Regions from separate parts of the Streptosporangium sp. NPDC023615 genome, predicted to be linked through region 3. Evidence: predicted binding sites of a transcription regulator. Region 3 holds the regulator's gene; each other region holds the start of a gene.

Region 1 (10,211 bases), on a different contig from region 3:
CGGCCCCGGTCCGCGCCGCCTCGGCCGTGGGCAAGCCCGTGCCGCTCCCCGAGGAGCTGGGCCGCCGCGACGGCTCGGGGCTCCGGCTCACCCACACCGTCTCGGCCGTGGGCGGCGCCCTCGGCGCGGGCGGGCCCCGGGAGTCCCGCGAGGAGCGCTCCGGCTCACCCGCTCCCGCCGGGGACTGACCGTCCGGGCCCGCGGGAGGCGGGCCTTCCGCTCCGGCCGGAGAGCGATCTCCCGGTCCGGCCGGAGCGAACCCTCCGCAGCCGCCGGGGGCCTTCGCGACCCGCCGGGGGTGGGACCTTCGGGATTCGCCGGCGGTGGGACCTCCCGGGAACCGCCGAGGACGGCACCTTCAGGACCTACCGGTGGTAGGTCCTCCGTTCCGCCGGGGGCAGGGTCCTTCGGTTCCGCCGGAGGGTGAGGCCCTTCCCGTCCCGCCGGTGGCCGGGCCTTCCGTGTTCCGCCGGAAGGCCCACCGCCGGTCCGCGCCCCTCGGGGCGGCCGTCCCCGTGCCCGTCCCGGGTCCGCCGGCTCGGCGCGGCTTCCGGTCGGCTCGGCGCGGCTGTCCGAGGACGGGCTCGGCCGAAAAGGCCGTGGAAAGCGACACAGGGCCGTCCGGAGCGGCCCCGGACGGCCCTGAGATCCCTCAGGACGGTCAATCCACGCAGAAGCAGAACGGATGCCCGGCGGGGTCGAGAAAGACCCGGAAATCCCCCTCTCCGTCCTCCTCCTGCTCGGCCGGCTGGTGGGAGTGCTTGACCGCTCCCAGCTCCAGGGCGACCTTCTCGGCCTCGTCGAGGTCATCGACGGTCAGGTCCAGGTGGAACTGCTGCGGCCTCTCGTTGCCCGGCCAGTCGGGCGGCCGGTGGTCGGGGGCGAGCTGGAAGCAGAGCCGTCCGGGACCGTCGCCGGTGACCACCACCCAGTCGTCCCGGCTGTCGTCGACCTTCCAGCCCAGCAGGGCACCGTAGAAGTCGGCCAGCCGCTTGGGGTCCGGGCAGTCCAGAACGATAGACCTGAATTGCGCGATGCTCACACTTCCTCCTGCTTCGGCATCGACGAGATGTTCGATACTTCTACCGGAAACCTCGGCGGTGTCCAGCCGCCCGGTCCCGGTGGGCGCCGGGCGCTCCGGCCCGCTCCGGCCGGTCACGCCCCCGGCCCGGCTTCGTGTTTCCCCGGCGCACCACCTCAAACCCGGTGTCGTACCCGGGTGATCGCTCCGGCCCGGGGTCCACGCCCGCGAAAGGCTCCCGTGAACGCGGTGAACGCGGTGAACGCGACGGTCGCGGCGGGCACGAGGGTCACGACGGGCTCGGCGCGTTCGGTCGCGGGCGTCCGGCCGGGTGGTGTGGTGGGGCATTCGATCGCCGGCCTCAGGTGAGCGCGCCCTGGAGCGCGAACCGGATCGCCATCAGCAACTGCCAGGGCTCACCCGCCTCCCAGAAGCGGACGACCTTGGCGACCCGGTCCGTCGGGCCGAAGGCGCCGTCCCCGTCGGGGCCGAAGCATCCCGCCTCCACCAGGAGCCGTATGAACGGATCGTCGTCCTCCAGGGATCGGGTGTAGACCGCCGCGTCGAGCAGGGCCAGTGCCGAGCGCGCGTTGCGCCCCCCGTCCCTGGCCTCGACCCGGTCCAGCTTGCGTCTGCCCTGGTCACGGAGATAGTCGGCCAGCGATTCGGTCCTGCGCATTACCTCTCCACACTCGTCGGACGTCGGGTGACGACATCATCACCGGAAGTGACGGGCGATGGTGGGATCTTGGTCAAGTCGTCACTCGATACAGGCCCGGAAACAATCGTGAAACGGGAATGAAGCATCATTGATCCGTTGATTCCAACGACCGAGGGATGCGTACGTGAGTGACTTCGACGACCTGCTGGCCGCCAACGAGGAGTTCTCCGCCACGTTCACCGACGCCGAGCTGACCGGTAAGGCCGCGCGCGGTCTCGCGGTGGTCACCTGCATGGACTCGCGCATCGATCCGCTGGGGGTGTTCGGCCTCAAGCCGGGCGACGCCAAGATCCTTCGCAATGCCGGCGCCCGGGTGACCGACGACGTGCTGCGTACACTCGTCCTGGCCGTCAACCTGCTGGCGGTGGAACGGGTGATGGTCATGCCGCACACCGACTGTGGCATGACCAAGGTCACCGACGACGAGGTGCACGCGATCGCCGCCCGGCGCGGGGTCGACACCCGCAGCCTGGACTTCCACACCGTCCCCGACCAGGACGCGGCGCTGCGTCACGACCTCACCCGGATCAGGACCAGCCCGTTCCTCCCGGCCGGCATGCCGGTGGGCGGGGCGATCTACGACGTGCGCACCGGAAAGCTGATGCCGATCGACGTCTGAGGCACCGGCGCCGGGACCCGGCGTCCGCCCGTCCGGGGCGGGGCGCCGGGTCTACGCGTCGATGTGGTCGCGGTCGACCTCGGCGGCGCTGCCGACGATGAACTCCCGGCGGGGGGCCACGTCGCTGCCCATCAGGAGGGCGAAGATGCGCTCGGCCTCCTCGATGTCCTGGATGCGGACCCGGCGCAGGGTGCGGTGCCGGGGCTCCATGGTCGTCTCGGCCAGCTGGTCGGCGTCCATCTCCCCCAGGCCCTTGTAGCGCTGGATCGGGTCCTTCCAGCGCTTGCCCCGCTTCTCCAGGCCGCGCAGCACGCGCTGCAGCTCGGCGTCGGAGTAGCAGTAGACGTACCTGTCCCCGCGGCCGGGGTTGGTGACCTCGATCCGGTGCAGCGGCGGCACGGCCGCGAAGACCCGCCCCGCCTCGACCATCGGCCTCATGTAGCGGTGGAACAGGGTCAGCAGCAGGCAGCGGATGTGCGCCCCGTCGACGTCGGCGTCGGCCATCAGGATGACCTTGCCGTACCGGGCGGCCTTGATGTCGAAGGAGCGGCCGGATCCCGCGCCGATGACCTGGATGATCGCGGCGCACTCGGCGTTCTTGAGCATGTCCGCGACCGAGGCCTTCTGCACGTTCAGGATCTTGCCCCGGATCGGCAGCAGCGCCTGGAACTCCGAGTCGCGGGCCGCGCGGGCGGTGCCCAGGGCCGAGTCGCCCTCGACGATGAACAGCTCGCTGCGGTCCACCTCGTCGCTTCGGCAGTCGACCAGCTTGGCCGGGAGCGCCGAGTTCTCCAGGGCGGTCTTGCGGCGCTGGTTGTCGCGGTGCTCACGGGCGGCGATGCGGGCCTTGGCCGCCGCGACGATCTTCTCCAGGACCGCGCGGAGCTGGAGCTTGGCGTTGCGCGGCGGGTTGGCGAGCAGTTCCTTGAGCTCGCGCGAGACGACGTGGGCGACGATCCGGGAGGCCGCGGAGGTGCCCAGGACCTCCTTGGTCTGTCCCTCGAACTGCGGCTCGGGCACCCGGACGGTCACCACCGCGGTGAGCCCCTCCATGATGTCCTCCCGGGTGACCGGGGCGTCGCCGTTCTTGAGCAGCCGGGTCTCGCGCAGCTGCTCGTTCAGCGTGCGGACGAGCGCGCGCTCGAAACCGTTGACGTGGGTGCCGCCCTTGGGGGTGGCGATCACGTTGACGAAGGAGCGGACGGTGTTGTCGTAGCCCTTGCCCCAGCGCACCGCCACGTCCACGGTGAGCTCGCGCTGGACCTCGGTCGGGGTCATGTGCCCCAGGTCGTCGAGGACCGGGACGGTCTCGTGGAAGTGGCCCGTGCCCTGCAGGCGGAGCACGTCGCAGACGGGCTCGTCGCGGGCGAGGAACTCGGTGAACTCCGAGATCCCGCCGTCGAAGCGGAACTCCTCCTCGACGGGCTCCTCGCCGCGGCTGTCGCGCACGGACAGGGTCAGGCCCGGCACCAGGAACGCGGTCTGGCGGAGGCGGACGTGGATCTCGTCGAGGGAGACCTCGGCCTCGGGCAGGAAGATCTGGTGGTCGACCCAGAAGCGCACCCGGGTGCCGGTGACGTTCCTCGCGGCCGGGCCGCCGTCGCGGAGCCCGGACTTCTTCTTGAACTTCGCCTTGGGCCCGTCGCCGTCGAAGACGCCCGGCACGCCCCTGCGGAAACTGATCTCGTGGATCCTGCCGCCCCGGTCGACCTCGACGTCCAGCCGCGAGGACAGGGCGTTGACGACGGAGGCGCCGACGCCGTGCAGGCCGCCCGAGGCGCCGTAGGAGCCGCCGCCGAACTTCCCGCCGGCGTGCAGCTTCGTGTAGACGAGCTCGACGCCCGCCAGGCCGCTCTTGGGCTCGACGTCCACCGGGATGCCCCGGCCGTTGTCGCGGACCTCGATCGAGCCGTCGGCGTGCAGCTCGACCTCGATGCGGGTGCAGTGGCCCGCCAGGGCCTCGTCGACCCCGTTGTCCACGATCTCCCAGAGGCAGTGCATGAGACCGCGGCTGTCGGTGGAGCCGATGTACATGCCCGGACGTTTGCGGACGGCTTCCAGACCCTCCAGCACCGACAGGTGGCGGGCCGTATAACCCGTCTCCGCGCTAACTGCGGTCACGCCCCACTCCCCGTCTGTCGAACACGTGTGCGCAGCTTACCGTTCTTCGCGCGGGAGCGGGTACAGGTCCGCCCCTCGGCGGGCGCCGGTGTCACGTCCGGCGTGGTCATCGTCACTGTCGGTCACTTTCCGCTCTGGGCGTAGCAGGGGGTCGGTTGGGAACGTTCGTATCGGGTTAGATGTTCTCTCAAGTGACTGCGCCAGATCCTCCACCTCAGGGGATGACCTGAAAGGCGATACGTGACTGGAACCCTCGCCCCCGCCAAGCAGCTGACCGCTGCGGACCGCTGTGACCGGTGTGGCGCCCAGGCTTACATCCGCGCGACCCTGCCCGTAGGTGGGGAGCTGCTCTTCTGCGCCCACCACGGGCGTCAGCACGTGGCAGTGCTGAGAGACAAGGGCGCCATCATCCAGGATGAGTCCGCGCGTCTCAGCGACACCTCGGCACCGGCAGGCAACGACGAACGGTAACCCAACGGACGGGGTCATCATCGGACCCGGTAGTGATATCGGCCCGTCACCGTGAAGCCATGACGCTCGTAGAGCGTCCTGGCAGCGGTGTTCGACTCCACCACGACTAAATATGCCCGCTGTGTGCCCTGTTCCCGCCGCTCTCGCGCGTGCGAGAGCAGGGCACGCAACACCCTCGTCCCATGTCCGCGACGCCGCTCCCGCGGCAGCACGGCCATGGAGTAGATCCCGAACCACTCGCCCTGCCTGACGCCTCGTCCCACGGCCTCGCGGCCGAACGAGGCGTACGTGGCGGGCACTCCGGTGAGGATGCGCGCGGCCGTCTCCAGGCCGTCGGCGCCGCTCCTGCCGTCCACGCTCCACCAGGTGTCCAGCCAGGCCCGTGAGGGCGCCTCGGCGAACTCGATCCCGGACTCCCGGGCCCCGCCCTGCGGCAGGCCCGCGGTCATGACCAGTGTGGGGTCCACCGTCCGGTAGCCGCGCGCCTCCAGCATCGCGTCCAGGCCCGGCGTGGCGCCACCTCCGATCGAGAAGGCGCACGGCAGGCCCCGATCGGCGTAGAACCCCTCCGCCCGCTCCACGGCCGCCCGGAGATCGTCCTGCTCACCGAGCGGCAGGACGGAGTTCGCCCGTTTGGTCACCCCGCCCGAGGCGCGCAGGACCCAGCCGTCCACGTCCACACGGTGGATCGCGGGCCATGCCTGGTCGACCAGCCGGTCGAAGCCCCCATCGATCATGATGAAGGATCCTAACCCCCCGGTCGCCGCACTATGCTCGGCAACCGTGCTGATTCTGCTGCCACCGTCCGAGGGAAAGGCCTCGTGCGGTGACGGCCCGGCCCTTGAGCCGGCCCGGCTGAGCTTTCCCGCCCTCACCCCGGCCAGGCAGGACGTGCTGGAGGCGCTCACCGCCCTGTGCGAGCGGGAGGTGGCCGCGGAGGTGCTCGGACTGTCCCCGGGAACGGCCGGCGAGATCGCCAGGAACCTGCTCCTGCGGACCGCGCCCACCCTGGCCGCGGCCGACCTGTACACCGGGGTGCTCTACGACAACCTCGGCCTGGCCTCGCTCTCCCCGGAGGCGGCGGCCCGGGCGGCGGAGAGCCTGGTGATCTTCTCCGGCCTGTGGGGCGTGTTGCGGATCGGTGACCGCGTGCCGCCCTACCGGCTGTCCATGGCGGTGCGGCTGCCTCCGCTCGGCGGGCTGGGCGCCTTCTGGCGCCCGCGGATCACCCCCCTGCTCGACGCCGAGCCGGGACTGGTGGTGGACCTGCGCTCCAGCACCTACGCCGCGGCCTGGCGGCCGGGCGCCAGGGGGGTGGCGGTACGGGTGCTCCGGCAGGGCAAGGTGGTCAGCCACATGGCCAAGGCCACTCGCGGGGTGATCGCCCGCTCCCTGCTGGAGGGGGGCGTGGCCCCCGAGAGCCCCGAGGAGCTCGCGAAGGCGCTGGACCATCTCGGCCACTCGGTCGCCCTCGGCGCGGCACCCGCGAAGGGCGGGTCCTGGACGCTCGACGTCATGGTGTGACCCCCGGGCCTACCGGGCCTACCGCCGGCACGTCGTCGGCCGTCACACCCGCGTCGACGCCCGGTGGACGCCCGAAGGCCCGCGCCGGGCGGCGCGGGCCTTCGGGTCTCACGGATCGGATCGTGCCGGGTCGCCCCTAGTCGAGGTAGTCGCGCAGGACCTGCGACCGGGACGGGTGGCGGAGCTTGGACATGGTCTTGGACTCGATCTGCCGGATGCGCTCGCGCGTCACCCCGTAGACCTTGCCGATCTCGTCCAGCGTCTTCGGCTGGCCGTCGGTCAGGCCGAAGCGCATCGAGACCACGCCCGCCTCGCGCTCGGACAGCGTGTCCAGAACGGAGTGGAGCTGCTCCTGCAGGAGCGTGAAGCTGACCGCGTCGGCCGGGACGATGGCCTCGGAGTCCTCGATGAGGTCGCCGAACTCGCTGTCGCCCTCCTCACCCAGCGGGGTGTGCAGGGAGATCGGCTCCCGCCCGTACTTCTGGACCTCGACGACCTTCTCGGGGGTCATGTCGAGCTCGCGGGCCAGCTCCTCCGGGGTGGGCTCGCGCCCGAGGTCCTGGAGCATCTGCCGCTGGACGCGGGCCAGCTTGTTGATCACTTCGACCATGTGGACCGGGATGCGGATGGTCCGCGCCTGGTCCGCCATGGCCCGGGTGATCGCCTGCCGGATCCACCAGGTGGCGTACGTGGAGAACTTGTAGCCCTTGGTGTAGTCGAACTTCTCGACGGCGCGGATCAGGCCCAGGTTGCCCTCCTGGATCAGGTCCAGGAAGAGCATGCCGCGGCCGGTGTAGCGCTTGGCCAGCGAGACCACCAGGCGGAGGTTGGCCTCCAGCAGGTGGTTCTTGGCCCGGCGGCCGTCCTCGGCGATCCACTCCAGCTCGGCCCGGACGTCCACCGGCAGCTTCTCGCCGTCGGTGCCGAGCTGCTCCTCGGCGAACAGGCCCGCCTCGATGCGCTTGGCGAGCTCGACCTCCTGCTCGGCGTTGAGCAGGGGGACCTTGCCGATCTGCTTGAGATAGTCCTTGACCGGGTCGGCGGTGGCGCCGGCGGCGGCCACCTGGGGCACCGGGGCGTCGTCGTCGTCGTCGGTGAGGATGAGGACCTCGTCCTCGTTCACCTCGACGGCCTCGACCTTGGGCTCCTCCTCGACCTCGGCCTCGGCTTCCACCTCGACCTCCGCCTCGGCTTCCACCTCCACCTCGACCTCGACCTCGACCTCGGCCACGGCCTCCAGGTCGAAGTCCTCGATCTCGACGTCCTCGAGGTCGATGACCTCGTCGTCCTCACCGGCGGGCGGCTTGGGGGCGGCGGTCGCGGGGGCCGCCTGGGCGGCGGCGGGCGCGGCCTTCCTGGGCGGAGCCGGCACCGGCTTCTTGGCCGCGGGCGCGGCCTTCTTGGGCGGAGCCGGGACCGGCTTCTTCGCGACGGGCGCGGGCTCGGAGCCGCTGACGACCGCGGTGACGGTCTCCGGCTGCTCCTTGGCCGCCGCCGTGGCGGTCTTGGTCTTCTTGTTGACGGCCGGAGCGGCAGGGGCCGTGCGGGGCTTCTTGGCGGGGCGGGACTGCTTCTTGGGACCCGCGGAGTCCTCGGCGGTCAGCCGTACGGTGATGCCCTCTTTGCTGAGGCTTCGCAGGATTCCAGCGACCTGCGCCATCGGAATGTCCGCTTCCTCGACGGCCTTGCGGACATCCTCGGACTCGAGGAACCCCTGCGAGCGCCCCCGCTCCATCAGCTGCTGAATGACGGGCTCGTTCAGCTCGGATGGCTTCGAGCGAGTCGAACTTGCAGGCGACACGAACACCTCTCGAAGGAAAGCGTGACGAGAATGGATCCAGATGCCCGATCAGTGGCGTTTTAACCCCTGATCGTGATTAGCGAGGTCGCGCGAGCCGCGACGCACCTGTCCAGCATTGTGGCATGACACCGTGATCCATACGGCCGCCTCCTGGCGGTTGCCCTCCACCCTAGGCCGACCAAGAGAGTAGTGCGTACGGAAGCGAGGCACCGATACCCGAAAGCAACCGTTATGACTGTTTCATTCAGTCACTCTTCGTGGCTGGAGGAACGTGGATCGCGAGCACCGTGACGTCGTCATCCTGCTCATACCCGGACAACATCCGATCGACGAGGAAGTCCAGCAACATGTGGGGGCTTCCCACCACCTCGGGCGGCGCTTCGGTCACAACAGAGCAAAGATCCGCGAGCCCGGCGTCCAGCCCGCGCTTGCGGTTCTCCACCAGGCCGTCCGAGTACAGGACGGCGGTGTGCCCCGGCGGGACGCAGAACCGGAACTGCCTGCGGCTGGTGGGCCAGCCCAGCGGCGTGCCCGGCTCGCCGTCGCAGAGCAGCGGCACGCCCTGCGGGGAGACCAGCAGGGGCGGCGGGTGACCGGCGAGCGCCAGCGTGCCCTCCCCGGTGCCGGGCTCGACGACCATGTAGGCCAGGGTCGTGACCTGCTCCTCCTCCTCGGTCGCCTCGAAGACCCGGTCCAGGCCGGTGAGGACCGCCGCGGGCGGCGGGTTGGTCAGCGCCAGGGCACGCATGGCGTTGCGGATCCGGCCCATCCCGGCCGCGGCCTTGACGCCCTTGCCCATGACGTCGCCGACCACCGCCGCGACCCGGCCGTCCTGGAGCACGAACGCGTCGTACCAGTCGCCGCCGACCTGCACGTGGCGGCTGCCCGAGCGGAACCGCTGGGCCAGGACCAGGCCGGGGATCACCGGCAGGCGGTCCGGCAGCAGGCTGCGCTGGAGGGTCTCGGCGGTGCGGTGCTCGCGCTCGAACAGCGTCGCCCGCTCCACCGCCAGGGCGCACTGCCCGGCCAGCGCCTCCAGGAAGACCCCGTCCTCCTGGGAGATCTTCTGCGGGCGGGTGAAGGAGAACCGCAGCGCGCCGAGCGCGCGGCCCGCCGCCAGCAGGGGCAGGCCCACCCAGGCCCGCTCGTCGCTGTGGGCGAGGAAGCCGGTGATGGCCTCGTCGTCGCCTCCCGCGTCGACGAGCTGGGAGCGCAGGCTCTCGGGCGACTCGGCGAAGACCGGCCGCCGGCTGTTGACCGCCATGGTCATCACGCTGGAGTGCGAGAGCGGGATCTCCTCCCCGGGGGCGCCGGGGACCTCGGGGATGCCGCCGCTGTTGACCAGCTTGAGCGCGGCCCGGTCCACGTCCAGCAGCGCCACCGCGGAACGGTCGGCCGCCAGCGCCGTGCGCCCGACGTCGATGATCACCTGGACCACCTGCTCGACGGTGAGCGCCTCGGCCAGTATCGCCGTGGCACCCTGCAGGCGCGCGGTCCGCAGCGCGGCGGCGCCGAGCTGGTCGGTCAGGCGGCCGCGCATCTCCTCGGCCTCGCGCTGCGGCGTCACGTCGGTGTTGGCGCCCACCCACTCGACGACCCGGTTGTGGCGGATGATCGGGACGGCGCGCACCTCGAAGTACCGGTAGCCGCTGGCCCGGGTGCGGACCCGGTAGCTCCACTCGAACATGCTCCGGCCGCGCAGGGCCTCGCGCCACGCCTCCTCGGTCTGCGGGCGGTCGTCGGGGTGGACGGCCTCCAGCCAGCCGTGGGCCAGGTACTCCTCCAGGCCCTGGCCGGTGATGGCCCGCCACTGCGGCGCGTCCTCGCGCACGGTCCCGTTGGGGGCGGTGATCCACACCAGCTGGGACTGGGCCTCCACCAGCGAGCGGTAGCGCTCCTCGCTGCGCCTGAGGTCCTCCTCGACCTGCCTGCT
Region 2 (10,211 bases), on a different contig from region 3:
GCGCGACCCCGACCCCCGAGCCCGGGCCGACGCACCCCTTCACCGGCATGCCGGGCGCGGCCCGCAGGCCGGTGGTCGCGGTGAAGATCGAGAACACCGCGGCGGGCAAGCCGCAGCTCGGCCTGAAGAGCGCGGACATCGTCTACGTCGAGCAGGTCGAGGCGGGCCTGACCCGGCTGATGGCGATCTTCTCCTCGAAGCTCCCGGCCAAGGTCGGCCCGGTCCGCAGCGCCCGGATCTCCGACCTGCACATCGTCCCGCAGTTCGGCAGGCCCGCCTTCGCCTACTCGGGCGCGCAGACCAAGATGCTCCCCTTCATCGCCGAGGCGCCGCTGTTCGACGTCTCCGACAGCAGCCAGCCGGGCGCCTACTTCCGCCAGCCCGGGCGCTTCGCCCCCTACAACCTCTTCGCCGAGACCAAGCGGCTGCTGGCCGGGGCGCCCAAGGCGACCAAGGCCAAGGACATCGGGTTCACCTTCGGGGACGCCCCGGAAGGGGGCACGCCGCGCAAGGCCTACACCGTGCGCTACCCGGCGGCGCGCTTCGGGTTCGTCTGGTCCCAGGCCGCGGGCAGATGGCTGATCTGGCAGGACGGCAAGAAGAACGTCGCCGCCGAGGGCGGCCAGCTCGGCGCCCCCACGATCGTCGTCCAGTACACCAGGACCGAGCGCTCGCAGTTCCACGACAAGAACCAGAGCTACACCCCGCTGGTGCACACCACCGGCAAGGGCAGGGCCGTCGTGCTCCGCGACGGCCGGGCGTTCAAGGCCCGCTGGTCACGGCCCTCGGAGAAGGACGGCACGGTCTTCACCACCGAGGCCGGGGATCCGATGAACTTCGCCCCCGGTCAGGTGTGGGTCGTGCTGGCCTCCGCCAAGCCCGTCATCCCCTGACCCGCGCCCCTTACATGGTGTCCAACGGGACGCGTCGAGAGTGACAAGGTGGCGTGTGAGGGGAGAGCCCGCCCTGCGCCTACGATGGAGACGACAGCGGCCGTCCCCCGGGACGGCCCGTGACCCGCAGCCAGACGTCGTGAGGTAGAGCCCGTGTCCAGCAGCACGCCCGAAGTCAGCGAGACCACCGTCACCGGAACCGCCCGGGTCAAGCGCGGCATGGCAGAGATGCTCAAGGGCGGCGTCATCATGGACGTCGTGAACGCCGAGCAGGCCAAGATCGCCGAGGACGCCGGCGCCGTCGCCGTCATGGCCCTCGAGCGGGTGCCCGCCGACATCCGTGCCCAGGGCGGCGTCTCCCGGATGAGCGACCCCGACATGATCGACGGCATCATCGCCGCCGTCTCGATCCCGGTCATGGCCAAGGCGCGCATCGGCCACTTCGTCGAGGCCCAGGTCCTGCAGTCGCTCGGCGTCGACTACATCGACGAGTCCGAGGTGCTCACCCCGGCCGACTACGCCAACCACATCGACAAGTGGCGGTTCACCGTGCCCTTCGTCTGCGGCGCGACCAACCTGGGCGAGGCGCTGCGCCGCATCACCGAGGGCGCGGCGATGATCCGCTCCAAGGGTGAGGCGGGCACCGGCGACGTCTCCAACGCCACCATGCACATGCGCAAGATCCGCGGCGAGATCAAGCGGCTCTCCTCGCTGCCCGAGGACGAGCTGTTCGTCGCGGCCAAGGAGCTCCAGGCCCCGTACGAGCTGGTCGCCGAGGTCGCCAGGGCCGGCAAGCTGCCGGTGGTGCTGTTCACCGCCGGGGGCATCGCCACCCCGGCCGACGCCGCGATGATGATGCAGCTCGGCGCCGAGGGCGTGTTCGTCGGTTCGGGCATCTTCAAGTCCGGCAACCCGGCCGAGCGGGCCTCCGCGATCGTCAAGGCCACCACCTTCCACGACGACCCCGACGTCATCGCCAAGGTCTCCCGCGGCCTGGGCGAGGCCATGGTGGGGATCAACGTCGACGAGATCCCGGCCCCGCACCGGCTGGCCGAGCGCGGCTGGTAGGCGGGCCAGGCACGAGCCGGTCGCGTGCCCGCCGGCCCCCGGCGGACACGCGAACAGCGCCGGAGCCGGCCCGGCGGCCGTGGGCACGCCCCGGGCCGTTCCCTCCGCGTCCGGCGGGAAGAAGTTGTTTTGGGATGATCCGGGTGGTGGTCATACCCTGAAGAGGCACCCACCCGCTCGGGAAGGACCACCGGTGACCAACGCCCCCACGATCGGCGTGTTCGCGCTCCAAGGCGACGTGCGCGAGCACATGCGCGCCCTGGAGGCGGTGGGCGCCCGCGCGGTCGCGGTGCGGCGCCCCGGGGAGCTGGAGGCGGTCGACGGCCTCGTCGTCCCGGGCGGGGAGTCCACCACGATGTGGAAGCTCGCCGAGACCTTCGAGCTGCTCGAGCCGCTCCGCATGCGGATCAAGGCCGGCATGCCCGCCTACGGCTCCTGCGCCGGGATGATCATGTTGGCCGACCGGATCGAGGACGGGATCGAGGGCCAGCAGACGATCGGCGGCATCGACATGGTCGTCCGCCGCAACGCCTTCGGCCGCCAGGTCGACTCCTTCGAGGCCGACGTCGACTTCGCCGGCCGGGGGGAGATGCGGGCGGTCTTCATCCGCGCCCCCTGGGTGGAATCCGTGGGTTCGGAGGTCGAAGTGCTGGCGCTGGCCGAACCTGGGGATAGGATCGTCGCGGTCCGTCAGGGACCGCTGCTCGCCACGTCCTTCCACCCGGAGATCACCGGGGATGTCGGCGTGCATTCATATTTCGCTGAGATGGTGAGGGAGCTCTAGGCGATGTCCGGCCACTCCAAATGGGCGACGACGAAGCACAAGAAGGCCGCGCTCGACTCCAAGCGCGGCAAGCTGTTCGCCAAGCTCATCAAGAACATCGAGGTGGCGGCACGGACGGGCGGCCCCGACCCCGACGGTAACCCGACGCTCTACGACGCCATCACCAAGGCGCGCAAGAACTCGGTGCCGATCGACAACATCGAGCGCGCCCGCAAGCGCGGCGGCGGCCTGGAGGCCGGCGGCGCCGACTGGCAGACGATCATGTACGAGGGGTACGCCCCCGGTGGCGTCGCGGTGCTGATCGAGTGCCTGACCGACAACCGCAACCGCGCGGCCTCCGAGGTCCGCGTCGCGCTGACCCGCAACGGCGGCTCGCTGGCCGACCCCGGCTCGGTGTCCTACATGTTCAACCGCAAGGGCGTCGTGCTCGTCCCCAAGGGTGAGCTGGGCGAGGACGACGTGCTGTCGGCGGTGCTCGACGCCGGCGCCGAGGAGGTCAACGACCTGGGCGACCAGTTCGAGGTGGTCTCCGAGGCCACCGACCTCGTCCCGGTCCGCAAGGCCCTGCAGGACGCCGGGATCGACTACGACTCGGCCGAGTCCGGTTTCATGCCGACGTTGAACGTCCCCCTCGACGAGGACGGCGCCCGCAAGGTCTTCAGGCTGATCGACGCCCTGGAGGACAGCGACGACGTCCAGAACGTCTGGGCCAACTTCGACGTCTCCGACGAGGTCATGGAGAAGCTGGACGCCTGACGGCCCCCTCACGGTGATTTTCGGTTGATCTTATATTGTCTGCGATGTTTGTCCTTCTGGTCAGGGGCATATCACGCGAACGATGGGCAATCCTGATCTGATTTTCGCCGTGGCGGGTGTCGCCGCCCTGCTCGCGGCCACGCTGCCGCAGCTCCTGAACCGACGTCCCTTCTCCCTCCCGCTGGCATGCCTGCTGTGCGGCGTACTGCTGTACGTCCTGCCGCTGGACCTTCCCGACGCCGACCCGATCGCCCACCGGGCCCTGGTCGAGCACGCCACCGAGATCTGCGTGCTGATCTCCCTGATGGGCGCCGGGCTGGCCATCAACCGTCCCTTCGGCCGGCGCTCCTGGTCCTCGACCTGGCGCCTGCTGGGCTGGACGCTCCCGCTGACCGTCATCGGCGTGGCCGCCGCCGCGTACGGCCTGCTCGGCTGGCCGCTGGCGGCGGCGCTGCTGCTGGGCGCCGTGCTCGCGCCGACCGACCCGGTGCTCGCCTCCGACGTGCAGGTCGGCGAGCCCGTCGACTCGGAGAAGGCCGAGGAGGCCGAGGAGGCCGAGAACCCTGGCAAGCCGGGGAACTCCGGGAAGCCGGAGGAGCCGGAGGAGCCGGAGAGGCCCGTCGGCTCGGAGAAGGCCGAGGAGCCGGGGGACGACGAGGAGTCGGGGGGCGACGAGGAGTCGGGGAAGGACGACGTCGCGCAGAAGGACGACGACGAGGTCCGCTTCACCCTCACCTCCGAGGCCGGTCTCAACGACGGCCTGGCCTTCCCCCTGGTGTACGCCGCGATCGCGCTGGCCGTCAGCGGGGGCGCCGGCTGGCTGGGCGAGTGGGCGCTGGTGGACGTGCTCTACCGGTGCGGCGCCGGCGTGGTGGGCGGCCTGCTGATGGGCAAGCTGCTGGGACGGCTCTTCTTCCGTGCCCGCGCCTCCGACCTCCGCCTGGCCGAGCACCGCGACGGGTTCGTGGCGCTGGCCGCGACGTTCCTGGCCTACGGCCTGACCGAGCTGGTGCACGGGTACGGCTTCATCGCGGTGTTCGTGACCGCCTGCACGATCAGGGCCGCCGAACGTCACCACGGCTACAACGGGGTGCTGCACGGCTTCATCGAGCAGATCGAGCGGCTGTTCACGGCCTGGCTGATCGTCCTGCTCGGCGGCTTCATCGCGCTCGGCGGGCTGAACGCGCTCACCTGGCGGGGCGCCGCCGTCGGCCTGCTGCTGATCCTGGTGATCCGCCCGCTGACCGGCTGGCTGGCCGAGCTGGGCGGCAGGGCCGGGCCGCGCGAGCGCATCGCGACCGCGTTCTTCGGCATCCGGGGCATCGGCTCGCTGTTCTACCTCGCCTACGCCCTCGGCCAGGCCGACTTCGGCGTACCGGCCGAGGAGCTCTGGGCGGTGGTCGCCTTCACCGTGGTGGCCTCCCTGGTCGTGCACGGCATCTCGGCCACGCCGGTGATGAACCGCCTGGACCGGCTCCGCGACCGGGTCGGCCGCGCCCGGGACGTCGACCCCGCCACCCAGCACCTCTGACCGGCCCGCGCGGTGCCCCCACGCGGGCGCACCGCGCGGTGCCCGGCACCCACGGGTCCCCCGTGACTCCCCTGACTCCCCGGACGTCCCGGGACGTGATCTTCCCCGCGTCACCCCGTACGGGATCGATCCCGATGACACCCCGGCGGGGCCGCGAGAGCCGTGCGCGGCGGGCCTCCAGGCGGTAGAGTCTGCCACCGAACAGGTGTTCGGCGAGCGGAGGCGTGTCGGTGCGGGTGCCCGAGCTGCGGGTGATGGGGGTCGATCCCGGGCTTACCCGATGCGGGCTCGGCGCGGTCGAGGGGCGCCCCGGGGCGCCGCTGAGCCTGGTCAAGGTCGGGGTGGTCCGCACGCCCGCCGACGACGAGATCGGCGCCCGGCTGGTGGCGATCGAGGCCGGCATCGAGCGGTGGCTCGACGAGCTCAGGCCCGACGCGGTGGCCGTGGAGCGGGTCTTCGCGCAGCACAACCTCAGGACCGTGATGGGCACCGCGCAGGCCTCGGCGGTGGCCATCCTGTGCGCCTCCCGCAGGGGGCTGCCGGTGGCGCTGCACACGCCCTCCGAGGTCAAGGCCGCGATCACCGGCAGCGGCACGGCCGACAAGCGGCAGGTCGGCACGATGGTCACCCGCCTGCTCCGGCTGGACGCCATGCCCAAGCCCGCCGACGCCGCCGACGCGCTCGCCCTGGCGATCTGCCACGTCTGGCGGGGCGGTGCCCAGAACAGGCTGGCCCAGGCCGCGGAGAGGGCCGCCGGCAGGATCGCGGACGCCTCGGGGGAAGCGGACGCCCCTGGGGGAACGACCGCCGCCGCCTACTTCCGCGGCCGGGGCCGGGCCGGATACTCGAGAGGAACCACGAAGTGATCGCCTCGGTGCGGGGACAGGTGACCGCGATCGCGCCCGACGGGGCGGTCGTCGAGGTCGGGGGCGTCGGCGTCCGGGTGTACTGCACCCCGGCGACGCTGGCGGCGCTGCGGCAGGGCGAGGAGGCCAGGCTGGCCACCTCGCTGGTGGTCCGCGAGGAGTCGCTGACGCTCTTCGGGTTCGCCACCGACGACGAGCGCGGCATCTTCGAGATGCTCCAGGCGGCCAGCGGGGTCGGCCCCAAGGTCGCGCTGGCGATGCTGGCGGTGCACACGCCCAACGCGCTCCGGGTGGCCGTGGCCGCCGCCGACGTCAAGGCGCTGACCAGGGTGCCCGGGGTGGGACCCAAGGGCGCCCAGCGGATCATCGTCGACCTCAAGGACAAGCTCGGCACCCCCGAGGAGGCCGTCACCGCCGCCCTCAACGGCGACGCCCCGGTGCCCGCCTGGCGCGACCAGGTCCACTCCGGCCTGGTCGGGCTCGGCTACTCGGCCCGTGACGCCGACGAGGCCGTCGCCGCGGTCGCGCCCCAGGCCGACACCGCGCTGGCCGAGGGCCGCACCCCGCAGGTCGCGGCGCTGCTCAAGGCCGCCCTGCGGATGCTGAGCGTGCGATGAGGGTCCTGCGGGCGACGAGGGAAGGCGGGCGGGCGTGAGCGAGCGGGATCTGGTGTCGCCGGACGCCGAGGGCGACGAGCAGAACATCGAGGCGGCGCTGCGGCCCAAGCGGCTGGACGAGTTCATCGGCCAGGCGCGGGTGCGCGAGCAGCTCTCACTGGTGCTGCAGAGCGCGCTGCGGCGCAACCGGCCGCCGGACCACGTGCTGATGAGCGGCGGCCCCGGGCTCGGCAAGACGACCCTCTCCATGATCATCGCGACCGAGCTCTCGGTGCCGCTCCGGATCACCTCGGGGCCCGCCCTGGAGCGGGCCGGCGACCTCGCGGCGATCCTGTCGACCCTCTCGGAGGGCGAGGTCCTGTTCATCGACGAGATCCACCGGATGGCCAGGCCCGCCGAGGAGATGCTCTACCTCGCCATGGAGGACTTCCGCGTCGACATCGTGGTGGGCAAGGGGCCCGGGGCGACCGCCATCCCCCTGGAGATCGCCCCGTTCACCCTGGTCGGGGCCACCACCCGGGCCGGCATGCTGCCCGCGCCGCTGCGCGACCGCTTCGGCTTCGTCGCGCACATGGACTTCTACGGGGTCGCCGAGCTGGAGCAGGTGCTGCACCGCTCCTCCCGCCTGCTGGGCGTCACCCTGCCCGGCGACGCGGCCCACGAGATCGCCGGGCGCTCGCGCGGCACGCCCCGTATCGCCAACCGCCTGCTGCGCCGGGTCCGCGACTTCGCCGAGGTGCGCGCCGGCGGCGTGGTGACCAGGGACGTCGCCTCGGCCGCGCTCAACCTCTACGAGGTCGACGCCGAAGGGCTCGACCGGCTGGACCGGGCGGTGCTCGGGGCGCTGCTGCGCAGGTTCGGCGGCGGACCGGTGGGGCTGTCGACGCTGGCGGTGGCGGTGGGGGAGGAGCCGGAGACGGTGGAGGTGGTGGCCGAGCCGTTCCTGGTGCGCCAGGGACTGCTGGCCCGCACCCCCCGCGGCCGGGTCGCGACCGCCGCCGCCTGGACCCATCTGGGGCTGACCCCGCCGCCGGACGCCTTCGGCGCCTCGTTCCTCGTGGACCTGGGAGACCAGCCGGGAAAGATATAGCGTGGGAACCGTGGGGAACACGCACGGAATCGATCACAGGTCGATGACGACGGTATCGAAACGGGAACTTCCCTGCGCGCCGGAACGTCTCCTCGTTGCCGCGCTCCTAACAGCTCGCCTAAACTCCTAGGCTTGGTCGGCTGTGTAGGCTGACGTGCTGAGTGGCGTGGCCGTACAAGACGTCCGGCTTCAGCCGGCCATTCTCAAGAGAGGGAGCGGCCCCGTGGGCGACAGCTATTCGAGTTTGATCATGATCGCTCTCATGGTCGTGGTGTTCTACTTCCTGCTCATCCGCCCGCAGCGCAAGCGGCAGCAGGAGCAGGCCGCGATGCAGAACAGCCTCACGCCGGGCACCGGCGTGATGACCACGACGGGCCTGTTCGCGACCGTGGTGGCCATCGACGCCGACGACGTGATCCTGGAGATCGCCCCCGGCGTCGAGACCCGCTGGGTCAAGGCGGCGATCGGCCGCGTCCTGGTCCCCGTCGACGACGCCGAGGACGACCTCAAGGCCGTCGACATCACCGACACCACCGGCACCACCGGCACGCTCGGCACCGCCGACCCGGCCGACCCGGTCGTCCAGGACGTGCCGAGGACCGCCGGGCAGCGCGGCGAGGACCAGGACTCGACGAGCAGGAAACCGTGAGCAGCATCCCCACCCGTCCCCTATAGCCGAAAGAACTGACGACCAGTGGCCCGACCGACCAGCAGCCAGAGCAGACCGGGGCGCATGCTCCTGCTCCTCCTGGCGATCATTCTCGCCATGGGCGGGGTGATGCTCCTCAACAAGGCGTACACCCCCGAGTACGGCCTCGACCTCGCCGGCGGCACGACAGTGACGCTGCAGCCCGTCACGGCCACCGGAGGCCCTCCCACCGACGAGAGCCTCAACCTCGCCGTGAACATCATCCGGGACCGGGTGAACGGCACCGGCATCTCCGACGCCGAGGTCGCCAAGGCCGGTGACAACATCCTCATCTCCGTCCCCGGCGTGGGTCAGGAGGAGGTCGTCAAGCTGGTCGGCACCACCGCGGAGCTGAGGTTCCGCCAGGTGCTGGCGGTCGGGTCCGGTTCCCCCGCGCCCCCGGGACAGCTGTCCACCCAGGCGCCGACCCCGTCCCCGTCGCCCACGACGTCGGGCAAGGGCGACAAGAAGGCCGAGCCCGGCGGGTCCGCGACCCCGAAGCCGGACGCGACCGCCGCCCCCGACACCGGGGCCACACCGGCCGGTCGTGCCCTGTCGTCGGCGCTGACCCGGGCGGGCTCCGCCGCCACCCCGGCCCCCGCCGCCCCCCCCTCGGCCGAGCCCGGCCGTGACGGGGCGTCGGCCAGGCCGGACGCGAGCGCCACCCCGGGAGCCAGTGCCGCGCCCACCGCCCCGCCGAGCACCATGCCCACCGCGCCCACCGCGCCCGCCGACCCGGCGGCCGGCATGGACACCACCGGCATCGACCCGGCGGCCCTCAAGCAGTTCGAGACGCTCGACTGCTCCAAGGACGCCGGCAAGGGCGCCCAGGACGCCCCGGACAAGCAGTACGTCGGCTGCAGCGCCGACGGCGCCGCCAAGTACATCCTGGAGAAGGCGGCCGTCACCGGCACCTCGATCGACACCGCCTCCTCGGGTGTCGAGCAGACCACCGGTGAGTGGCTCGTCCAGCTCTCCTTCAAGGGCCAGGGCCCCGACCAGTGGTCGAAGGTCACCACCACCGCCTTCAACTCGCAGGCCCCGCGCAACCAGGTCGCCATGGTCCTCGACGGCGTGGTCATCTCCGCCCCCGTCATCCAGGAGCCCATCACCGGCGGCCGGGCGCAGATCTCCGGCAGCTTCACCCAGGTGACCGCCGACGAACTGGCCAACCAGCTCAAGTACGGCGCGCTCCCGCTGAAGTTCAAGCAGGGCGCCATCGAGGAGGTCTCCTCCATCCTGGGCGCCGACCAGCTGCGCGGCGGCCTCATCGCGGGCGCGATCGGCCTGCTGCTGGTCGTGGTCTACTCGATGCTCTACTACCGCGGCCTGGGCGTCGTCTCGGTGCTGAGCCTGCTGGTCGCGTCGATCGTGACCTACCAGGCCGTGGTGCTGCTCGGCACGTTCGCGGGCTTCCGCCTCTCGCTGCCGCACATCATCGGCCTCATCGTGTCGATCGGTATCACCGCGGACTCGTTCATCGTCTACTTCGAACGCATCCGTGACGAGATGAAGGAGGGCCGGCGCTCGCTGCGCACGGCCATCGAGGTCGCCTGGGTCCGTGCCCGGCGCACGATCCTCATCGCCGACGCGGTCATGTTCATCGCCGCCCTGGTGCTGTACTTCCTGGCGGTCGGCGGCGTGGCCGGGTTCGCCTTCGCGATGGGCCTGACCACCCTCATCGACATCGCGGTGGTGTTCATGTTCACCAAGCCGTTCATCGCGCTGCTGGCGAGGCTGAAGTTCTTCGCCAGGGGCCACAGGCTCTCCGGTCTCGACGCCGAGCGCATGAGCGAGACCGCCGTCGCACCCAAGACCGTTCCGCAGGAGGCATGATGTCCGGCATCGCGCGCCGGCTGTACCGGGGCGAGGTCAACGTCGACTTCGTCGGCCGCCAGAAGCTCTGGTACAGCCTCTC
Region 3 (10,211 bases):
CCTGCCCCAGATCGGCTCGGTCGGCGAGCCCGACCGGCTCCGCTCCAGCTTCATCAACGGCATCAAGCACATGGAGTGCACCTTCTGAGCCCCCGGGCCCGCACGGCCGGCCTTCTCCCCTGACCGGGCCCGTCCCCCGAGCGGGCCCGTCCCCCGAGCGGGCCCGTCCCCGAGCGGGCCCGTTCCTCTGACCGGGCCCGTCCCCGAATCGGCCGGGTCTCCCGGCCGGATGCGTTCCCCGGAACGGATCCGTCTGCCGCGGACCCCTCCACCTCACGTCCGGCGAACCCCGGCGGCCTCGCGGGCCGCCGGGGTCGTCACTGTCCTACGGGGCGGATCGACTTGAAGACGGCGTTGACGTCGGGAAGCAGTTCCTTCTTGCTGTCCGGAACCGACATGTAGACGATCGCGGGCAGGTCCGCGCCGGTGTTCACGGCCGCCACGACCATCGTCGTCTTCGAGTCACCGGAGGTGATCTCGTACGCCGAGAGCTGACCGGACATGCCGTTCACCTTCAGGGTCTGCTGGGCGGTCTTGCGGGCGGTGTTGTCCTCGGGGAAGAACCTCTTGCGGCCGATGGACGCGACCGCGTTGAGCACCGGCGAGAGCTTGTCCGGCGAGGTGTACCTGCTCTTCAGACGCTGTGAGAGCGGACCCGACATGACCTGCGCGAACTGGGCCTTGCCGGTGGAGTCCGTGCCCGCCGGGAGGTACTGGCGGGTCGTGAAGCCGTAGGCGGTCGGCACGCTCGGCCGCTGGTCCTGCCGCCACGGAGCGCCGAGCTTGGCCAGCGTGATCCCCGCGGGCTGGTCGGTGATCCTGCCCTCGACCGGCGAGGGCGTGCCGGGGAAGCGCGGCAGGCGTCCGATCGCCGCGGGCTTGGCCTTCTTGGTGGTGGACGCCGAGGGGTTGGGCTCGGCGGTGACGTTCTCCTCGCCCGAGGAGAGCGGCCCGGCCAGGAAGGCCCAGAGCAACGCGCCGATCAGGGCGAGGGCCACGGAGCCGGCCAACGCGAACATCCAGACCGGCCTGCCCTGGCCCTCGCTCTCCTCCGCGTCCTCGATGGCCTGGTAGTTCTCACCGAAGACCGTGTTCCACAACTCCTGCTGACGCGCCGGCGGGGGCGTCTTGGGGCCGCTGATCTGGCCCGCGGTGACGAACGGCCTGTTCGGGTCGGAGGGGTCACGGCTCAGATGGTGACCCGCCTGACCCGCCTGAACGGGCTGGCCTGGCTGACTCGTCTGGCCCGGATGAGCCGCCTGGCCGGGCTGACCGGGCCATCCCGGCTGACCGGGCCGATCGGGTCGGACCTGCTGACCGGGCTGCCCCGGGTGGCCTGGCTGACCCGGCTGGAAAGGGCCGCTCCCCGGGAAGGCGGGAGCCTCGGCGGGAGAGGACGTGCTGGTGGCGGCCGCCGCGTTCGCGGCGGCCATGGCCCACATGGCCGGGTTGTCCGGCACCCCGTAGCTACGTCGCGTGTTCCCGGCACCCGTACCCGTACCGGCACCCGTGCGGGCACTGTTCTCCTCGAACCGGGGGCGGTTCACGTCACCGAGGGGAGCGTCACCGCGCGCGGGAGGGGCCGATCCCCCGGCCGGGGGATCGGTCCAGGAGAGCGCGAACGTGGAGGTCTGCGCCTCCGCGGGACCGGGATTCTCCACGGAGGGGACGGGAGGCCAGACTTCTCCGCCCGCCGGTGGCGCCGGAGGCCAGGAGGCGCCTTCGACGGGGGGCGGCCATCCGCTGTTCTCCGCCGGCCGCGATCCGGCCCCGCCGGAGGCGTCACGCGGGGCCGCGGCGGCCTGCCAGGTCTCACCCGCGCCACCGGGCGCCTGTCGCCCCGGAGCCCCGCCGGTGTCCGGCGTCTGCGTCCAGCCGGCGTCCGGCGCCTGCGCCCTGCCGGTGTCCGGCGTCTGCGTCCAGCCGCCGTGCTGCGGACCACCGGAGTGGGGACCACCGTGCTGCGAGGCGTCGTGCTGCGGGCCACTCGATCGGGGACCGCCGTGCTGGGGACCGCCGTGCTGGGGAGCGCCGTGCTGCGGGGCGCCGTGCCGGGAGCCGGGATCGCGTGACGGGTCGTCGTACCGCGGGCCGGAGGCGTGCGCCCAGCCCGGACCGTCGGGTGCGGTGGCCTGTGCCCACGCGTTGTCACCCGGGAGGGCGTGGCCCGCGGGGGTGGAACCGGGGAGGTTCTGGCCCCGCGGGTCGGTCGGGGCGGGAGCGTAGGCGGGGGAGCCGCCCTGCGTGGAGACGGCGGGCGGCCAGGCGTTGTTCGGCGAGGAGAGGTGACGGTCCTCGCCGTCGGGTCGCGGTCCCTGTCCCGGGCCGCCCGGCCCGAACGGGTCCGATGCCCGGGGGGTCGACCCGTGAGGGGGCGGTCCGTGAGGGGGCGACGGCCGCGGATCCGACGCCGGGGGGGTTCCGAGCGGGCCTGATCCGAGCGGGTCCGATCCGAGCGGGTCCGACGGCCAGGAGCCCGGCCCCTGCGACGGGCCGTCCTCGCGGGGGGTGGGGTGCGGCCGGCCGTCGCCGGGTGAGGTGCCGGGAGAGGTCGGGTAGAACTCGCCGCTGCCGGAAGAGGCCGGGTACGCGTCACCGCCTCCGGAGGAGGCCGGATACGACACGCCGCCCTGCGGGCCGGCGGCGTGCCCCCGGCCGTCCCACGGGGCCGCCGCATCCCCTGGCCGGCCGCCGGAAGGACCGGAGGTCTGTCCCCAGCCCCCCGAGGAGTCCGCCGCCTGCGGCAGGCGGTCGCTCTGCGGGCTGAAGGCGTCCGCCCAGCTCTCGCCCGGCGAGCCGGGGGCCTGCCGTGCGGCGTCCTGCGCGGCGGGCCGTGCCGGACCGCCGTCCTGCCGGGCCTGCTCCCATCCGTCGTACCTCGGGCCGTGCGCCTGACCGGCGCCCTGCGGGGCCGGGGGGCGTCCGCCGTCTCCGCCCGGCGCGTCGCCGGGGGAGGTCTGCCAGGAGCCGTCACCATCTCGCGGGTCGTCCTGCGGGCGAGGCAGCCGAGGCCCGGTGCCGAGGGACTCCTGCGCCCACGGGGGCGCCGGCTCGGCTGTCTCCGGCCATGCCGGAGGCAGGTGGGACTGGCTGGACTGCTCCGAGGCCATGCTTTCCTTACCTCCCGCGCGGGTGCCCGAATTAGGCGTATTGGGCATGGTCTCACGTGAGACGGGGGGGCTCGCAGGGAAACCGGAGAACGCCCCCCTGAACTGGAGCCCGGTGGGATCGGTCGGAGGATCCTGCATGGGCAGGCCGACCTCCAACGGGTCCGGGCCCCCCGGCTCTACTGAATATGCCACGGTTGAAAGAGTAAACGGGGGAGACATAGGAGGTCACAACAGGCGCACGGCCATCAGGTCCCGTCCGGCCCGCGACAGGGCGGAAACCCCTGTCCCGCCGGTCGGCACGGACCGCCGCCCGCTCCCCGACGCCATCGGACCGGTTTTCATCGGGCCACGAATATGCCTTGCGGGCTGCGATAGTCTTGGTCTATGCGTGCCGCGACCCTGCTTATCGGGCCGCATCGGCTTTCCCGTCCCTGAGCGCCCTGCCGATGCGGCTGCCCTCCGCGTGAGCGGAGGGTTTTTGTATTGGGCCGGACGGGTCGGGCCATCCACGCGGACACACCCCAAGGGAAGATTGACGTGAACGAACGAGCCGACATGCACAGCGACGATCAGCACTACGACCCGCAGGCCCTGCAGGTCAAGTGGCAGCGACGGTGGGAGGAGCTGGACCCCTTCCGGTCCTCCGACGACCCCGCCGACCCGCGTGAACGGCGCTACATGCTCGACATGTTCTCCTACCCCTCCGGCGACCTGCACATGGGACACGCCGAGGCGTTCGCCATCGGCGACGTCGTCTCCCGCTACTGGGTCCAGCGTGGTTACAACGTGCTGCATCCCGTCGGCTGGGACTCCTTCGGCCTGCCCGCCGAGAACGCCGCGATCAAGAACAACGCGCACCCGACGGAGTGGACCTACGCCAACATCGAGACGCAGGCCGGCTCCTACCGGCGCTACGCGATCTCCTTCGACTGGTCGAGCCGCCTGCACACCAGCGACGAGACGTACTACAGGTGGACGCAGTGGCTGTTCATCCGCTTCTTCGAGCGCGGCCTGGCCTACCGCAAGGGCGGCCTGGTCAACTGGTGTCCCAAGGACCAGACCGTGCTGGCCAACGAGCAGGTCAAGGACGGCAGGTGCGAGCGTTGCGGGGCCGAGGTCGTCCGCCGCGAGCTGACCCAGTGGTACTTCAAGATCACTGACTACGCCGACCGGCTGCTGGACGACATGGCCCAGCTGGAGGGCAACTGGCCCGAGCGCGTGCTGGCCATGCAGCGCAACTGGATCGGCCGCTCCGAGGGCGCCGACGTCGACTTCGTGATCGAGGGCCGGGACGAGCCGGTCACCGTCTACACGACCCGCCCCGACACCCTGTACGGGGCGACCTTCTTCGTGGTCGCCCCGGACGCGGCGCTGGCCGAGGAGATCGTCACCGACGAGCGGCGCGAGGCCTTCGAGGCGTACCGGGCCGCCGTGTCGAAGCTGTCGGACATCGACCGGCTGTCCACCGACAAGGAGAAGACCGGCGTCTTCCTGGGCCGGTACGCGATCAACCCGGTCAGCGGCGAGCGCATGCCGGTCTGGGCGGCCGACTACGTGCTGTCCGACTACGGCCACGGCGCCATCATGGCCGTGCCCGCGCACGACCAGCGTGACCTGGACTTCGCCCGCGCCTTCGACCTGCCGGTACGGGTGGTCGTGCACACCGGCCTGGCCGACCCGGGCGAGACCGGCCTGGCCACCGCCGGTGACGGCGCCATGGTCAACTCCGGCCCGCTGGACGGCCTGGCCAAGGCCGACGCGATCCGGAAGATCATCGAGGTGCTGGGCGAGCGCGGCACCGGCCGGTCGACGGTCAACTTCCGGCTGCGTGACTGGCTGCTGTCCCGTCAGCGCTTCTGGGGCTGTCCGATCCCGATCATCCACTGCGGTGACTGCGGTGAGGTCCCCGTCCCCGACGACCAGCTGCCGGTCACCCTGCCCGACCTGCGCGGCGAGGCCCTGGCGCCCAAGGGCGTCTCCCCGCTGGCCTCGGCGGAGGACTGGGTCAACGTCTCCTGCCCCAAGTGCGGGGGCGCGGCCAAGCGCGACACCGACACGATGGACACCTTCGTCGACTCCTCGTGGTACTTCCTGCGCTACGTCAACCCGTCCTACGAGGACGGCCCGTTCGACGTCGAGGGCGTGCGCAGGTGGGGCCCGGTCGACCAGTACGTCGGCGGCGTGGAGCACGCCGTGCTGCACCTGCTGTACTCCAGGTTCTTCACCAAGGTCCTGCACGACATGGGCATGGTCGACTTCGTCGAGCCGTTCACCCGCCTGCTGAACCAGGGGCAGGTCATCAACGAGGGCAAGGCGATGTCCAAGTCACTGGGCAACGGCGTCGACCTGGGCCGGCAGATCGACGCCTATGGTGTCGACGCGGTCCGGCTGACCGTCCTGTTCGCCGGTCCGCCCGAGGAGGACATCGACTGGGCCGACGTCTCCGCGGCGGCGTCGCAGAAGTTCCTGGCCCGCGCGTTCCGCGTCATGGCCGAGGCGGGTGCGGCGTCCGCCCCCGGCACCGACGTCACGGCCGGGGACGTGAACCTGCGCAGGACGGTCCACCGCACCGTCGACGAGGTCACCAGGCTGGTCGAGTCCCACCGCTTCAACGTCGCGGTGGCGCGCATGATGGAACTGACCAGCGCGGCCCGCAGGGCCATCGACTCCGGGCCCGGCGCCGCCGACCCGGCCGTCAGGGAGGCGGCCGAGGCCCTGGCGGTCATGCTCTCGCTGGTCGCGCCGTACGCGGCCGAGGAGGGCTGGGAGCGGCTGGGGCACACCGGCTCGGTCGCGCTGGCGGGCTGGCCGGTGGCCGACCCGGCGCTGCTGGTCCAGGACTCCGTCACCTGTGTCGTCCAGGTCGCGGGCAAGGTGCGCGACAGACTGGAGGTCTCCCCGGGGATCTCCGAGACCGACCTGGAGGAGCTGGCCCTGAACTCGGAGAAGATCAGGGCGTTCCTGTCGGGCACGCCGCGCAAGGTCATCGTCCGCGCGCCCAAGCTGGTCAACATCGTCCCCTGAGGCGGGACGTCCCCGAAGCGGGACGGCGCGCCCACGTCGGGTGTGCGCGCCGGTCACGGCCGAGACCGCGCCCCCGGCGGGGCGTGTCTCGGCCTCGACGCGACGTGTCCCGGCCTCAGGGCCACGTGTCCCGGCTCAGGGCCGCGTGTCTCCGTCCCCGGGGGGCGCCCTGTCCCGGGGGGTGCGCGCCGCCGGACCCGATGGGACCGGCCGAGAGGCCGGACAACGCCGATGGGCGGCATCCCCGGGGATGCCGCCCATCGGCGCGTGGTCTTCTCCACGGCGTGTCGTACTCCGTCGGCGCGTCCGCGTCCGCGTTCGCCCTCGTGTCCGTGCCGGCGTTCGTGCTCGGGTCCGCGTCCATGCCTGCGTCCATGCCTGCGTCCATGTTCACGCCCGGGGACGCGCTCGTGCCGACGCCGGACGATCGCTCGCCCGGCGTGTCGCGCGTGGACACGGGAGGAGCTTGGACACGGGAGGAGCGTGGTTCAGAGCTTGCGCAGAACCGCCACAACCTTGCCCAGCACGGTGGCCTCGTCACCGGGGATCGGGTCGTAGTTGGGGTTGTGCGGGACCAGCCAGACATGGCCGTCCCTGCGCTTGAAGGTCTTGACGGTGGCCTCTCCGTCGATCATCGCCGCGACCACGTCACCGTTGTCGGCCACGGGCTGCTGACGCACGACCACCCAGTCGCCGTTGGCGATGGCCGCCTCGATCATCGAGTCACCGGTCACCTGGAGCAGGAAGAGCGTGCCCTCGCCGACGAGCTGCTTGGGCAGGGCGAAGACGTCCTCGATGCTCTCCTCGGCGAGGATCGGGCCACCGGCGGCGATGCGGCCGACGAGCGGAACGTACGCGGCGGTCGGGCGGCTGACCGGCGTCTCGTCCTGGTCGGAGTCGGGGTCCACCCAGAGCACGGGCTCACCGGGAAGGCGAACCTCCAGGGCACGGGGACGGTGCGGGTCACGACGCAGATAGCCCTTGCGCTGCAAAGCCGTCAACTGGTGCGACACGCTGGAGGTGCTGGTGAGCTGCACGGCCTCACCGATCTCCCGCATGGACGGCGGGTAGCCGCGCTGCTGCACGGAGTCACGGATCACCTCGAGGATCTTCCGCTGCCTGGGGGTGAGGCCAAGGGAGTCACGCCTTCGCACCGCCAGGTCGCTGACGGCCGAACCGTTCTCGTCGTGCTGGCTCATACGAACTCCTCGCCTCCCGATCTGTGTCGAACACGTCGCTCACAGCGACCATATCTCGACCCAAGATCATACTCAAACAATTGTTCGAATGTCCTCGATATCGGCCACGCCGTGGTGTACAACATCGTACGGGAGTTCGATCGACATCGTGTTCGATTCGCCGATCTTTCTTCGACACGTGTTCGGCCAGGTCGAGGGGATGGGGGTCACCATGAAACCGACCACGACGACACCGCGATCCACGTCCGCGCCACAACCCCGGACGGCTCGGCGGTCCCCGGGTGCCCCGGGTGCCCCGGGTGCCCCGCGCCTGCGGCTCGTGCCGCCGCCGAGGCCGGAGCCGGATCCCGGCCGGGAGGCGGGGCCGGTCCCGGGGATCGGCCCGGCCCCGAAGATCGGGCCGGGCCGGGACGCCGGGCCGGCGCGAAGGGCGCGGCCCGGCCGGGAGGCGGGGCCGGTGCGCGAGCCGGGCCGCGGCGGAGCTCGCCGGGAAGCCGGCCGGGCCGACGGGTCCCGGTCGGCGGAGGCCCCCCGGCCCGGTTCCTCCCGTTCGGACGTCTCCCGTTCGGACGTCTCCCGTTCGGGCGTTCCCCGGCAGGGTGCTCCCCGGCAGGGTGCTCCCCGGCAGGGCGCTCCCCGGCAGGGTGCCCGGCGGCCGGGAGCCTCCCGGTCGGGCGTCCCCGGGGCGACGGCTCGGGGGGCCGCCCCGGTCCGGTCCGGAGCGCCCCGGCCCGTCCCGTCCCGGTCGGGCACCCCGGCGTCCGTCCCGCCCCGGCCCGCCTCTTCCCGGCCCGCCTCTTCGCGGTCCGGCGGATCTCGGTCCGGTGGGCCCCGCCCCGGCGCGTCCGGAAGCGGCGCTCTCCGGCGGGGCGCCCCCCGCTCCGGGGCGGTCCGGCGGCCGCTCCGGCTCACCCGGCGGGGCAGGATCGTGGCGGCGGTGGCGCTGGTGTTGTTCGCCCTGGGGATGCTCTGGATCGGCGGTCGCATCGACGTGGCCTCGGCGGGCGAGCGGGCCGCCGAGCGCGCCGGAGGGCAGGTTCACTCCCGGATCACGGCGTACGCCGGTGACACGCCGTGGCGGCCCGTGCGGCCGCCCAGGTAGACGGGCCCCCGACGGGCCCCGGCGGGCCCTTCGGCTCGGCTTCCGGTCCGGCGCCGGGCTCGATCTTCTCCGGAGCCCGCTGCCGCGGGGGAGCGCCGCCGGGCGCGCGGTCTCACCGCGCGCCCGGGACGCGGGTGAGGCGAGTGACGCGCGAGGCGGGGGCGCTTCCGGCCGACCGGCGACACGCCGGGGAATAACGGCTGATCAGCGACTTCGCGCCGCAAGGTCCTTTCAACTTGCGTTCATGGTCGCGCACTTCTACGGTTGGAACCACAACATCTAGTGGCTGCACCTCAACACTTCACCATAGATTGTGTTTCCATTACCGCCTCTCGACTGATCGGGAGGTGTGCGCGAGCGTATTCCCGCGCGTGTCATGGGGCGGGTGAGGTGAGTGAGCCGCTTCGGCAGGTCAGGAAGGCGGCACACGTGCACTGTCCGTTCTGTCGTCATCCTGACACCCGGGTCATCGACAGCCGTTCCACCGAGGACGGCGGCGCGATCCGCCGCAGGCGCACCTGCCCGGAGTGCGGGCGCAGGTTCACCACGCAGGAGACCGTACTGCTCATGGTGAGCAAGCGCAGCGGCGTGACCGAACCGTTCTTCAGGGACAAGGTGATCGCCGGGGTCCGGCGGGCGTGCCAGGGGCGGTCCGTCGGCGAGGACGCCCTGGCGCAGCTGGGCCAGCGCGTCGAGGAGAGCATCCGGGCCACCGGGTGCGCCGAGATCGCGGCCCACGAGGTCGGGCTGGCCATCCTGGGCCCGCTCCGCGAACTGGACGAGGTGGCGTACCTGCGATTCGCCTCCGTCTACCGCGGATTCGAGACCCTGGCCGACTTCGAGGCCGAGATCGAGCAGCTCCGGGCGGAGCGCTCCGCCGAACAGAAGTGAGACAGACCCCGGCGCCGGGGGTTGGGACGGCGCGTTGGTGTGGTCCGATTCGCGGGCTCTGCGGAGCCCCAGGAGGGGGAAAGTCATGACGGAGACCGTCAGCGGCACAGTGGCACGCGGGGGTAAGCGTCCGCGCAAGGGCCTGAAGATGAAGCGGATCTTCACCACCCCGGGCGTGCATCCCTACGACGAGCTGACCTGGGAGCGCCGCGACGTCGTCATGACCAACTGGCGCGACGGCTCGGTCAACTTCGAGCAGCGCGACGTCGAGTTCCCCCGTTCCTGGTCGGTCAACGCCGCCAACATCGTGACCACCAAGTACTTCCGCGGCGCGGTCGGCACCCCGCAGCGCGAGTGGAGCCTCAAGCAGCTCGTCGACCGGGTGGTCGGCGTCTACACCAGGACGGCGGTCGAGCACGGCTACTTCGCCACCGACGAGGACGCCGAGATCTTCGACCACGAGCTCAAGCACGCCCTGGTCAACCAGGTCTTCAGCTTCAACTCGCCGGTCTGGTTCAACGTCGGCACCGCCTCGCCCCAGCAGGTGAGCGCCTGCTTCATCCTGGCCGTCGACGACCAGATGGAGTCCATCCTCGACTGGTACAAGGAAGAGGGTGTGATCTTCAAGGGCGGTTCGGGCTCCGGCGTGAACCTCTCCCGGATCCGCTCCTCCAAGGAACTGCTCTCCAGCGGCGGCACCGCCAGCGGCCCGGTCTCCTTCATGCGCGGCGCGGACGCCTCCGCGGGCACCATCAAGTCCGGGGGCGCGACCCGCCGGGCCGCCAAGATGGTCGTCCTCGACGTCGACCACCCCGACATCGAGGAGTTCGTCGAGACCAAGGCCCGCGAGGAGGACAAGGTCCGCGCCCTGCGCGACGCCGGGTT

The links. The regulator LexA, encoded in region 3, represses DNA repair genes until DNA is damaged. The targets are predictions, from matches to a motif close to TCGAACANNTGTTCGA.
Region 1: a site for LexA is predicted at 4,500-4,515, ahead of AB0G16_RS19485 (DNA topoisomerase IV subunit B). Genes of this name have one in related genera too.
Region 2: a site for LexA is predicted at 5,230-5,245, ahead of ruvC (crossover junction endodeoxyribonuclease RuvC). Genes of this name have one in related genera too.

What each region holds. Positions count from the first base shown of each region.
Region 1 covers NZ_JBFABE010000025.1:78,678-88,888, forward strand. The annotation lists gene AB0G16_RS19465 (DNA topoisomerase IV subunit A) at 1-188, shown strand, start outside; gene AB0G16_RS19470 (VOC family protein) at 662-1,042, opposite strand; gene AB0G16_RS19475 (hypothetical protein) at 1,383-1,700, opposite strand; gene AB0G16_RS19480 (carbonic anhydrase) at 1,867-2,361, shown strand; gene AB0G16_RS19485 (DNA topoisomerase IV subunit B) at 2,413-4,482, opposite strand; gene AB0G16_RS19490 (hypothetical protein) at 4,723-4,953, shown strand; gene AB0G16_RS19495 (GNAT family N-acetyltransferase) at 4,971-5,690, opposite strand; gene AB0G16_RS19500 (peroxide stress protein YaaA) at 5,737-6,477, shown strand; gene AB0G16_RS19505 (RNA polymerase sigma factor) at 6,614-8,278, opposite strand; gene AB0G16_RS19510 (SpoIIE family protein phosphatase) at 8,523-10,211, opposite strand, start outside.
Region 2 covers NZ_JBFABE010000027.1:38,837-49,047, forward strand. The annotation lists gene AB0G16_RS20165 (DUF3048 domain-containing protein) at 1-893, shown strand, start outside; gene pdxS (pyridoxal 5'-phosphate synthase lyase subunit PdxS) at 1,047-1,961, shown strand; gene pdxT (pyridoxal 5'-phosphate synthase glutaminase subunit PdxT) at 2,155-2,745, shown strand; gene AB0G16_RS20180 (YebC/PmpR family DNA-binding transcriptional regulator) at 2,749-3,501, shown strand; gene AB0G16_RS20185 (cation:proton antiporter) at 3,584-5,032, shown strand; gene ruvC (crossover junction endodeoxyribonuclease RuvC) at 5,278-5,898, shown strand; gene ruvA (Holliday junction branch migration protein RuvA) at 5,895-6,515, shown strand; gene ruvB (Holliday junction branch migration DNA helicase RuvB) at 6,550-7,605, shown strand; gene yajC (preprotein translocase subunit YajC) at 7,829-8,254, shown strand; gene secD (protein translocase subunit SecD) at 8,339-10,129, shown strand; gene secF (protein translocase subunit SecF) at 10,126-10,211, shown strand, end outside.
Region 3 covers NZ_JBFABE010000054.1:24,226-34,436, reverse strand. The annotation lists gene AB0G16_RS28890 (cytochrome P450) at 1-88, shown strand, start outside; gene AB0G16_RS28885 (hypothetical protein) at 318-1,661, opposite strand; gene AB0G16_RS28880 (hypothetical protein) at 1,929-2,072, shown strand; gene leuS (leucine--tRNA ligase) at 3,666-6,134, shown strand; gene lexA (transcriptional repressor LexA) at 6,623-7,333, opposite strand; gene AB0G16_RS28865 (hypothetical protein) at 8,271-8,435, shown strand; gene nrdR (transcriptional regulator NrdR) at 8,865-9,326, shown strand; gene AB0G16_RS28855 (vitamin B12-dependent ribonucleotide reductase) at 9,412-10,211, shown strand, end outside.